2 linked regions of the Bacillus pumilus genome follow. The protein of the gene in region 2 interacts with the protein of the main gene of each other region in a pairwise test. Links are inferred from orthologs where the notes say so. Each region holds a gene or a part of one and is shown on either strand. Other genes may lie near its edges.

Region 1 (3,844 bases), 1.1 Mb from region 2 along the record:
TGCCAAAAACAATCTCGATTACAGCAGATGAGATTGCAAAAGCGCTTCGCGATACAGTGGAAACCATTGTTGATGCGGTGAAAATGACACTTGAAAAAACACCGCCTGAGCTGGCAGCAGATATTATGGACCGCGGAATCGTTTTAACTGGCGGTGGTGCATTGCTTCGTAATCTTGACAAAGTGATTAGTGATGAGACGAAGATGCCAGTCATTATTGCGGAAGATCCGCTTGACTGTGTGGCGATCGGAACAGGAAAAGCACTAGAGCATATTCATTTGTTCAAAGGAAAATCAAAAGATAATCGATAATCGGGCGTAAATAAAGAGGTGTAAGACATGCCGCAGTTTTTTATGAATAAAAGATTAATGTTGCTCCTTGTCTGTGTCATCGTACTGGTGGCCATGATTGGTTTTTCAGTGAAAAGCGGCAGAGGTGCTTCATGGCCGGAAAAATTAGTGGGGGATACGACAGGCTTTTTTCAAGGTGTCTTTCATAAACCATCACAATTTATTGCCGGTATGTATGGGAACGTACAAGATTTAAAGAACACATACGATGAAAACGAACGTCTTCGAAAAAAACTTGATGGACAAACTCAATATGAGGCGAAACTTCAAGAACTAGAAGATGAGAACAAAAAGCTTCGCAAGCAGCTCGGTTATGTGAACTCTATTCGTGATTATACGCCAATTCTATCAACGGTTATCGCGAGAAACCCGTCCCTTTGGGATAGCTTTGTCATGATTGATAAAGGGAAAAAACAAGGCGTTGACAAAGATATGGCGGTCACAAATGAGAGTGGTGCGTTAATTGGGAAAATTGAAAGTGATAAGCTCAACAATTTTACTTCGACAGTAAGGTTGCTAAGCTCCACTGACCAAAATAATAGAATTTCAACGAAAATTTTTGCGAAAAAGGGCAAAGAAGAACTCAACGGAATTATTAACGGCTATGACAGTAAGAAAAAAATGCTGACAATGAATATTCTGAAATCTGATGCAGATGGAGATGTCAAAAAAGGAGATCTTGTTGAAACATCTGGAGCAGGGGGCGTATTCCCTCAAGGCTTGACGATTGGTAAGGTAAGTGAAATCGAGCCAGATCATTACGGCCTGACAAAGATCATTTATGTAGAACCAGCGGCTGAACTCAACAATTTAGACCGCGTGATTGTGGTGAATCGCAGCTCAAGTACGGCAGATGCATCTGTATTGACGAAGGAGGAAGGCTCGTGAGACGTGTCCTTCTTGCTTTCGTCATGTTGTTTATCTTCGTATTTGACAGTATTTTTGTCGATCTAGTGAAGCTCCCATTTGTTTCAGACAATCAAATTTTAGCTCCTCATTTCATCTTACTCGCACTCGTATTTATGACGGCTTTTGTGAATCAAAAATATGGTGTGATTTTCGGTTTTATCTTTGGACTTTTATATGATATTTCGTATACAGGCATACTTGGTGTTCATATGTTTGGCTTTGGAGCGCTCTGCTATTTGCTAGCGAAAGCCTTTAAAGTTTTGCAAACGAATATGTTAGTGGTCGTCTTTCTGTCGATTATTGCTGTTTCCGTAATGGAGTTTTATGTGTACGGCGTTCAAGCGACAATTCAACCCGGGATTATGCCGTTTAATACGTATGTCATCGAACGCTTTATTCCAACGATTCTTTTAAATACTGCTGCGTCTCTCATACTTGTTGTGCCGCTTAGGCTCTTTTTCATCAACATGAAACAAGAACTGATCGACGAATAAAAGCAGGAGTTTGTCCAAATACGGCGAAATGAGTATGTTGTTGAGGTGAGCATCTTGAAAACTCAAAAACAGCAATATGTGACGATAAAAGGTACTAAAAACGGATTAACATTACAGTTAAATGATGACTGTTCGTTTGATGACCTTCTTTCTGGCTTGCGAGAGGTTCTTTTACTTGAGCAATATACAGATGGAAGGGAAGGTCATAAGGTTAATGTGCATATTAAGCTTGGTTTTCGGTATTTAACAGAGGATCAGGAAATGCGTTTGACTGAAGCAGTCTCTGAAAATGAACATCTCGTCATTCACTCTATTGAAAGTGACGTCATGTCAACTGAAGAGGCGAAACGATTAAAAGCAGAGGCCGAAATTACCTCTGTAGCCAAAATTGTACGCTCAGGACAGGTACTGTATGTTGAAGGAGATCTCTTATTAATAGGAGATGTCAATCCTGGTGGAACGATTCGTGCAGGGGGAAATATTTTTGTGCTCGGCGCTTTAAAAGGCGTGGCACATGCTGGATGTAATGGAAATAAACAAGCTGTCATTGCGGCATCTCGTATGATTCCAACTCAGCTTCGCATCGCACAAGTGTTTAACCGTGCACCGGATCAAAAAGAAGATGGAAATGAAATGGAATGTGCTTATTTAGATATAGATGGCAACATGATCATTGAACGCCTGCAGCAATTGGCTCATATAAGACCTAATCTGACAAGGCTTGAGGGAGGAATGTGAAATTGGGCGAGGCTATTGTGATTACCTCAGGAAAAGGCGGCGTTGGCAAAACAACAACATCTGCAAACTTAGGCACAGCACTAGCAATTCAAGGGAAAAAAGTGTGTCTAGTTGATACCGATATTGGCCTTCGGAATTTAGATGTCGTGATGGGGCTTGAGAACCGCATTATTTACGATCTAGTCGATGTAGTAGAAGGAAGATGTAAAATCCATCAGGCGCTTGTAAAAGATAAGCGTTTCGAGGATCTTTTGTATCTTTTACCTGCTGCTCAAACAAGCGATAAAACAGCTGTAGAGCCAGAGCAGATCAAAGAATTAATTCAATCATTGAAACAAGACTTTGATTATGTCGTCATTGATTGCCCTGCTGGAATTGAGCAAGGCTTTAAAAATGCTGTATCTGGTGCAGATAAGGCAATTGTCGTGACGACGCCTGAGATCTCAGCTGTGAGAGATGCCGACCGTATCATTGGCTTGTTAGAACAAGAAGATATCGAACCACCTCGTTTGATTGTCAACCGTATTCGTACACACATGGCGAAAAGTGGCGATTCAATGGATGTGGATGAAGTTGTCCATCACTTATCGATTGATCTTCTTGGCATTGTTGCTGATGATGATGACGTGATTAAGGCTTCAAATAATGGCGAACCGATTGTCATGGATGCTAAAAACAAAGTATCGATTGCGTATCGAAATATCGCTCGCCGTGTACTAGGCGAATCTGTTCCACTTCAATCATTTGAAGATGAAAACAAAGGAATGTTTGCTAAGCTGAAAGCATTTTTTGGTGTGAGAGCTTAATCAGCATTTAGGTAAGACGAGACCGATTCGGTGAGAATCGGTCTTTTTGTTGCATATCAGATGAGGTTGCCACATAAAATGTACAAACTGTTTGTATGTAAAGGGTGATCTCATGAAAAGAGTGGACGAGTACCGAAAGAAAATCGCGCAGCGCCGCAAAACGAAGCATTCAGTTGCTCCATCTAAGAAGACGACCTTCAAGAAAAAAGAGGATATTCCTCCATGGGTCATGTTAACAGAGGAAGAAAAGCATTCAGGGTCGTCTTCCTTTGAAGCGTCGTCTCATCAACCGAAGAAATATCAGCATCCACTATTTAACCCCAATGCCTTTGTACTGAAATGTTTATTATCTGCATCCCTTGTGTTGATTGCAGCTATATCGTTTAAAGGTCAGGCAGGGCCGTTCCAGCAGCTGAAGCCGATCATTACGCAGACCTTTGAGCAGGATTTTCAATTTGCTGCTGCTAATCGCTGGTTTGAGAAAACAGTTGGAAACCCCCTTGCCTTTTTAACGGACAAAAAGGAAGACCAAAAAGATGTACAAGCG
Region 2 (8,197 bases):
ATTGTCGGTACGATGTTTGTGACAGAAGTGGAAGAAGCTGCACAGCCAGTCTTTAACATGGCCGCTATCATTTTAGCTGGCGCGCTCATCATTGGTGGGATTCTAATCTTCTTGATTATCCGTTCCATTACAAAACCACTTTCTATACTTGTTTCTTCTTCAAAGAAGATCAGTGAGGGAGATTTAACAGAAAAAATTGATGTCCAGTCAAAAGATGAGATTGGACAGCTAGGCACAAGCTTTAATGAGATGAGTGAGTCATTAAGAGATGTCATCCAAGCAGTACAAACATCTGTAGAAAATGTGGCTTCTTCATCTGAAGAACTGACGGCAAGCGCAGGTCAAACGACAAAAGCAACCGAACATATTACATCATCTATTGAAACTTTCTCAAACGGCAATGAAAATCAAAGCGAAATGGTGGAGCAAAGTGCGGCTCATTTAAAACAAATGAATGAAGGACTGAACGAAGTCGCAGAAACATCTGATGTCATCACAGCGTCATCGATTCAATCAAGAACAGTCGCCGAATCAGGCGGACAGCTTGTGGAGCAAACCGTTGGCCAGATGAAGACGATCGACCATTCAGTGAAAGAAGCTGAAGGAGTAATCAACGGACTAGAACATAAATCAAAAGACATCACAAACATCCTAGGCGTAATTAACGGCATTGCGGATCAAACGAATTTACTTGCACTCAATGCAGCCATTGAAGCAGCACGTGCAGGTGAGTCAGGCAGAGGATTCTCTGTTGTTGCAGAGGAAGTGCGAAAACTTGCAGTTCAATCATCAGATTCAGCAAAAGAGATTGAAAAGCTTGTGAAAGAAATCGTATCTGAAATCGAAACATCTCAAAATATGTTCAAATCAGTAAATGAAGAAGTGAAGAATGGTCTTTCCATTACAGATCAAACGAAAGAAAGCTTCTCACAAATTAATCAGCAAACAGCGGAGATCGCTACAAGAATTAATGACATGAATACAACAGTACGCGAGCTTTCAAAAGGATCTGAGCAAATTTCAAAAGCAGTGAATGAAATTGCAGATGTATCACGAGAAAGTTCAGCAAGCATCCAAGATATCGCTGCATCTGCTGAAGAGCAGCTTGCTTCTATGGAAGAGATTAGTTCTTCTTCTACGACTCTTTCCCAAATGGCGGAAGAATTACGTGATTTAATTAAAAAGTTCAAGATCAACGAATAAGATCAAGTGGTTCTCCTCAAGGGGAACCGCTTTTCTTTTTAAGCAATCATCTCGTACAATAGAGGAAATCGAAAGAATAGGAGAGATGTTATGCGTTTATCAGATAAGAAGGTCATTGCATTAGTCAGTGATGATTTTGAAGATTTAGAGCTATGGTATCCGGTTCTGCGTTTAAGAGAAGAAGGGGCAACTGTGCACCTTGTAGGAGAAAAAGCAAATCATGAGTACATCGGGAAGTATGGTGTGCCGGCTGTATCTGATAAGGATTTTTATTCCATTCAAGCAGATGAATATGATGCCGTGCTTGTCCCAGGAGGTTGGGCGCCAGATAAACTGCGCCGTTATCCAGAAGTGTTAAATATCGTTCGTTCATTTGATGAAAAGGCGAAACCAATCGGGCAGATTTGCCATGCTGGCTGGGTGCTGATTTCAGCAGGAATCTTGCAAGGCAAAAAGGTGACAAGCACACCTGGTATTAAAGATGATATGACAAATGCTGGAGCGGACTGGTTTGATGAAGCAGTCGTCACAGATGGTCACATCATCTCGAGCAGACGTCCGCCAGATCTCCCTCCATATGTGAAAGCATTTGCGGATGTGTTAGCGGCAACATAATCAATGGACTCAAAATAAAAAAACAAAGGGCGAACTTGCACATCACGTTCGCCCTTTGTTCATCATTTCATACCCCATTCATTTTATCTATCGGTAGGAAACCTCACGCCCATTTGTTTTCTCGCCTCATCCATGACAGACATGGTTTGAACAGATAAGGCAAATGTATTGACCGGAGACTGACTCATTCCTTGCTGAATACACTCAATAAAATGACAGATTTCATAATACATCGCTGGCTGATCATCTTTGAGAGAGATGTCGGTATGATGTCCTTGCCGATCATGGATCGTGATATGCGAAGGACGGTGGAATTGATCAATCACCATCGTCGCATCCTCTCCTTGAATTTCAGCAGATAAATGAGACGTTGAAATTTTAGAATGAAAAAGGAGTGCTTGATGCCCGTCATATTGCATAAGAACAGAGCCGCTCCCATCTACACCAGAAGAAAGCTTGTAGCCTCTGGCGATGATTTGATTCGGCAGACCAAATAAATAGATCACTGGGTAGACGAGATACACACCGATATCCATTAAAGAACCATTGGACAATTCAGGCTTAAAAGCATTTGGAATCTCACCATTTCGATAGGCATCGTATCTTGAGGAATATTTACAGTAATGAGCAACCACTTGCCGAATGGGTCCGAGCTGATCAAGATGCTGTTTGATTTGAAGGAAGTTGGGCAGAAATGTCGTTTTCATCGCTTCCATCAAACACACTTGATGTTTTTTTGCTGTAGCAATCATCTCTTCCACTTCTTTTCGGTGTGAGGCAAATGGTTTTTCGCATAAAACATGTTTTTGATGTTCCATCATCAAAATAGCCTGCTCCTTATGAAGGGCATTTGGGCTCGCAATATACACAGCATCAAACGCATCACTTTCCGCCATTTCATGTAAGTTCGTAAAAACTGTACCGATACCGTATTTTTCGGCAAATGCTTGGCCCTTTTCAGCGGACCGTGAATAGACGGCTGTACATGTAAAATCAGCTACTCCTTCACCGGCCTGTAAGAATCGATCTGTAATCCAGTTCGTTCCGATGACAGCAAATCGAATCATGTCGTTCCCTCCTTCTACTTTTCTCTGATTATACATCCTTTGAAAGCGTTTGTATGAAAGAACATTCTTTTTATTGAAAAGCGGATGAAACCTTTATATAGGCTGATGCGTCTTACATAAAGGATATAAATGTACGAAAAGTGGGTAGTTTCTTCCTTCGTTCGGGTAATACTCTGATAGAAGGGAGAGGAGGAAACGACCATGAAGCGCGTCCTACATATAGGAAGTACATACGTCTTTGCGCTTTTATTCATAGGAGCTGGTATTTTTCATGTCATAGAGCCGAGCGGCTTTGCTCGTATGATGCCAGGCTGGCCATTTCCATATGTAATGATCTATGCGACGGCATGCCTAGAATGGCTACTGGCTATCTTGCTCCTTTTGCCCAATGTCAGGATCGTAGCAGCAAAAACCATTGCTGTCTATCTTGTCCTCATTTTCCCTGCAAACTTATTTGCTGCGCGAGAGGGAATTCCATTTCCAGGTCAAGAAAGCACAGATCAGTCTTTGCTATGGATAAGACTGATAGGACAGCCAATTCTGATTATATGGGTGATGTCCATTGCAAAATGGGAAAAAAAGCTGAAACAATGATCACCAAATCATGATCAGGTAGTGTACAATTTATTCATAAAATAGCCCGAGTTTGGAGGAACGATATGAATTCTATGCAAATGTGGAGCAGTCGATTTAGAAAATTTTTTCTTGATAACAAGTTTGTTCTCTTTTTACTCGTCCTGCTATTAATCGGATTGAATATCCTTGTTTTCATGAAAACATCCTTTATTTTCACACCGCTCATTGTACTCGTCAAAACCATTGCCTTACCGATTATTTTAACGGGGGTCGTGTATTATTTATTAAACCCGATTGTCAATTTGTTAGAGAGGTTTAGAGTGAAACGGATCTTTTCGATTTTGCTTTTATATATTGTCATTATTGGCATGATTACAGTAACGATTGTGTCTATTATTCCGTTTTTACAAGCGCAAATGATGAGCCTGTTTCATAACCTACCGAAATATGTTGATACGGTAGAAGATCAGATTAGACAACTAACGGGAAGCAACTTCATTACTCAAGCGCAAAAAAACATGAATTTTAACGTCTCTGAATTGGTAAGCAAAGCGTCAAGTCAAGCGACGAAAATTTTGGAAAGTACCTTTACAGGAGTGGGGACATTCTTAGGGGCGCTCACTGAAATCATCATCTCGATCGTGACGGTTCCGTTCATTCTGTTCTATTTATTAAAAGATGGCAAAAAATTACCTGACTATTTCCTGAAATTTATTCCGAATAAGTTTAGAGAACATACACATATCGTGCTTCACGAAATGAACCATCGCCTGAGCTCTTATATTCTTGGACAGATCATTGTCAGCTTCTGTATTGGTGTGCTTCTTTTAATTGGTTATCTGATTATTGGACTTGATTATGCGTTGCTGCTGGCCATCATTGCGGCATGTACAAGTGTGGTACCTTACCTTGGTCCTACGATTGCGATTACACCAGCGATTGTCATTGCACTTGTGACATCACCAGTGATGCTTTTAAAACTGATCATTGTCTGGACAGTGGTACAGCTCATTGAAGGGAAATTTATTTCACCTCAGGTTATGGGGAAAAACCTTCATATCCACCCGATCACGATTATCTTTGTTCTCTTAACAGCAGGTAAATTGTTTAGCGTAGTCGGCATCATTGTTGCGATTCCGACATATGCGGTCCTGAAGGTCATCACGACCCACTTGTTTGATTGGTTCAAAATGCGATCCAATTTGTATAAAGAAGAAAAGGTTTAATGTCATAATCTTTTTTTGAAAAAAATATAGTATCATAAAGACGAGCTTTCGATGAAGGAAGCTTGTCTTTATGTGGACATAGATGGTTGACCTGTTCAAAGATCAGAATTGAAAGGAAAGAAAATCATGAATCTATGGGATTTATTCGTGGCACTGGTTTTAGGAATTGTCGAAGGATTAACAGAGTATGCACCTGTCTCATCTACAGGTCACATGATCATTGTCGATGATCTATGGTTAAAATCAAAGGAAATCATTACGCCAGAGGCGGCAAACACATTTAAAGTCGTGATTCAGTTAGGATCTATTTTAGCTGTCATGATTGTGTTCAAGGATCGGATTTTGAACTTGTTAGGCTTAAAGAAAAATATCACCGAAGAACAAAAGCGCAGCGGGCATAAGCTGACCATTGCTCAAATCGCAGTAGGACTCGTTCCAGCCGTCATTTTAGGATTCTTATTTGAAGACTATATTGATAAATACTTGTTTGACGTGAGAACAGTTGCTGTCGGCTTGATTTTAGGCGCAGTGCTGATGCTTGTCGCTGACTGGATCAATAAACGTAAAACAGAAACAAGCTCTGTCGATAACATGACGTACAGACAGGCGCTTTATATCGGACTGTTTCAATGTTTGGCGTTATGGCCAGGCTTCTCTCGCTCAGGTTCGACGATCGCAGGTGGGGTTATTCTTGGTTTGAATCACCGTGCGGCAGCTGACTTTACATTTATCATGGCGATGCCGATTATGGCAGGCGCAAGCTTCTTAACACTTGTGAAAAATGCCGAATATTTAACAACAGACATGCTGCCATTCTTTATCGTGGGCTTTGTGAGTGCATTTGTTGTGGCTCTCTTCGTTGTTCGATTCTTCCTAAAATTGATCAATAAAATCAAGCTGGTGCCTTTTGCAATATACCGAATCATCCTAGGTGTGATTTTATTTATCCTATTCATGTAATACTGGAAACTACTCTTATTAAAGAGTAGTCAGCTTGTAGACAAAGTCTACAAGCTTTTTTGTATAATAAGGGTAATAACAATAATCTGTGGGGGATAAACATGTTATCGAAACGTGAAGAAGAAAGAAGAAATCAATTAGAAGTAGTGGCTTTAACCTTAAAAAGCTAGCAAACTGGACATGGAAAGTACCATGTCCAGCGTAAAACACATGATGTTTTTTCAAAAAATGTGAAAACCCCACTTTTACTTGAAGTAAAAGTGGGGTTTGTCTACGGTCTGAAAGCTGCCATGTTTGGCAGCTTTTTATTTAATGACTGAGATAGTAAGTGTATGATTTTCGTTATCAACTACAAATAGATTGTTTTCTCCCTTTACAGCAAATTTCGTTTGTTTGTCATTCAACAAGATGTTTTGCTTGTTTAATCCGATTGTTGTTGGCGACAGCTGCATAACTTCGCTAAATACAATCGAGTTCGCTTTTCCGTCTTGAATTACATACTCAGTTCTTTCAGTCACTAATCGTTGGATAGTATTCCCTTGATCACTTTTAATTGAGGTCAATGCTTGCAATCTTTCTTTTAGAACTGATTCTTCTTTTCCAAGAAATGAAAGTAGATACTCATACGAAGCCGCTGAAGCAGGTGATACATATGAAATGAACTGAACTGGTTGAATAGATAACGACTTTAACTCATCTGTACTTTGAAGGTTACTGGCTTTCATAATATAGTTTTTATCAGATATTTTTATTTGTACAACTTTTTTATTCTCAGCTACCACCTGTACTTTTTCACCAAATGGCAAGGTGAATTCTGCTCTTTTTTTAAAAGCTTTGTCTTTATAAATAGGCGTAGAGTCTTTCAAGGTAATGGCTTGTCTATGAACTTTTTCTAGATCAACCATGCCACCTGTCTCAGCACTCTTTGGTTGGTGGTTCTCTGTGTTATTTATTGTAATGGCACCGAAAGTTGCTAAAGTTCGAAGTGGACGATCTGAAAACATTGATAATGCAAGAAGTATAGTAAATAACGTTAAAAGTGTTGTTTGAATTACAGATCCTAAAAACTCACTCCGTTTTCTTCCATCTTTATATCGAGTGATTCGCTCTCCATTATGCATCTTTTTTCTATCTTCTTTATTTTCTAATTGGTATTCTGCTTTCTTTTTCTTTGATAGTTTGTTAAACCAATCAACAAATTCTTTGTATTCTTTTACAACTTTTTCAGTATCATCAAACATACGAAGTTCGCCGTAATGCATCCAGGCAACTCGATCACAAATTTTTTGAATTTGGCCTATTGAATGACTGACAAAGAAAATCGTCTTTCCCTGTTCTTTAAACTCAGTTATACGATCCACGCATTTTTGATAAAAAGTTTGATCTCCAACAGACAGTGCTTCATCAATAATCAAAATATCCGGATCAATATGTGCTGAAATTGCAAATCCGAGCCGAGATTTCATCCCGCTCGAATAACTTTTTACAGGCTGATCAATAAAGTCCCCAATATCTGCAAACTCTACAATTTTATCATAAAGTTCGTCTATTTCCTTATTCGTAAGCCCCATCATTAAGCACTTTAATCGAATGTTGTCTTTACCGCTTAATTGGTTGTTAAGGCCTGCTGAAATTGCAATTAATGATGGTTGGCCGTCCATCTCAATTTGACCACTTGTTGGGGGAATGATTTTCGCAAGAAGGTTTGACATCGTTGATTTTCCAGAACCGTTTATACCAACAAAACCAATCGTTTCACCTTCATATACGTCAAAGGACACATTACGAACAGCAAAAAATCCTTTGTCACTTTTATTAGGTAAAAACAGCCCTTTTATTTTATCTGACTGCTTTTTATACAGAAAATACTGCTTAGATACATTTCGAAACGAAACCTTTAGTTTCATCGTATTATCTCCTTACTTTTTAAAGAAAATCGACAAACTTATCTCTAAATTTCATATGAAGTAATGAACCGATTGTTAAGAGAAGTAAAGTAATCGCCCAAAAATAAAGCGTATATTTCATATCATTGAAGAACCATTCTCCTCTAAGAAAGCTTTTCCTAAACCCTTCAATAATATAATATAAAGGATTCAGCTTTAATGTAGTCGCAATCCATTCATACTTCCCGGTAAACTTATCTCCAATATCCCATAAAATAGGAAGCAAAAACATTAGTAGTCTTGTCAAGGATTGCAGCAAGTTTTGGTAATCACGGACAAGAACACTAATAGTTGAATTAAATAGGCTGAAAGCAAACATAAACGTAATCAAGCAAATAAAATAATATAGATATTGAATCCAATGAATGTCAGGGTATATTCCATGAGAAATAAGCATGATAACATAGATACCCATCATCAAAAAATAACTAAATAAATTTGATGTTATGACAACAGAAGGAAGTGCACTAATTGGAAAATTCATTTTTGACACTAACTTTATGCGCTTAAAAACACTGTTTGCACCTTCTGTAATAGTAGAACTAATAAAAAACCATGGAATTAAACCCGCTAGCATCCATATTAGAAAAGGTATACTTACGTG

What was found.
Region 1: the proteins of tagH (region 2) and mreD interact in binary tests that used the Bacillus subtilis proteins (3 or more experiments, as listed by UniProt). The link is inferred for Bacillus pumilus from one-to-one orthologs.

What each region holds. Positions count from the first base shown.
Region 1 is NZ_CP047089.1:1,562,034-1,565,877, forward strand. What follows is about bases 1-2,993. They hold mreD (rod shape-determining protein MreD), read left to right. Parts: upstream 1-1,234; coding sequence 1,235-1,753; downstream 1,754-2,993. Other genes in these bases: GPS65_RS07550 (rod shape-determining protein), read left to right, coding at 1-311; mreC (rod shape-determining protein MreC), read left to right, coding at 339-1,238; minC (septum site-determining protein MinC), read left to right, coding at 1,808-2,491; minD (septum site-determining protein MinD), read left to right, coding at 2,494-2,993. Outside these bases: more of minD, read left to right, coding at 2,994-3,297; GPS65_RS07575 (M23 family metallopeptidase), read left to right, coding at 3,410-3,844. UniProt on the Bacillus subtilis protein: Involved in formation of the rod shape of the cell. May also contribute to regulation of formation of penicillin-binding proteins.
Region 2 is NZ_CP047089.1:499,033-507,229, reverse strand. What follows is about bases 5,254-8,092. They hold tagH (teichoic acids export ABC transporter ATP-binding subunit TagH), read right to left. Parts: upstream 7,555-8,092; coding sequence 5,953-7,554; downstream 5,254-5,952. Other genes in these bases: GPS65_RS02390 (ABC transporter permease), read right to left, coding at 7,574-8,092; GPS65_RS02400 (undecaprenyl-diphosphate phosphatase), read left to right, coding at 5,254-5,647. Also shown: tlpB (methyl-accepting chemotaxis protein), read left to right, coding at 1-1,203; GPS65_RS02420 (type 1 glutamine amidotransferase domain-containing protein), read left to right, coding at 1,294-1,818; GPS65_RS02415 (Gfo/Idh/MocA family protein), read right to left, coding at 1,902-2,885; GPS65_RS02410 (DoxX family protein), read left to right, coding at 3,087-3,479; GPS65_RS02405 (AI-2E family transporter), read left to right, coding at 3,545-4,687; more of GPS65_RS02400, read left to right, coding at 4,814-5,253; more of GPS65_RS02390, read right to left, coding at 8,093-8,197.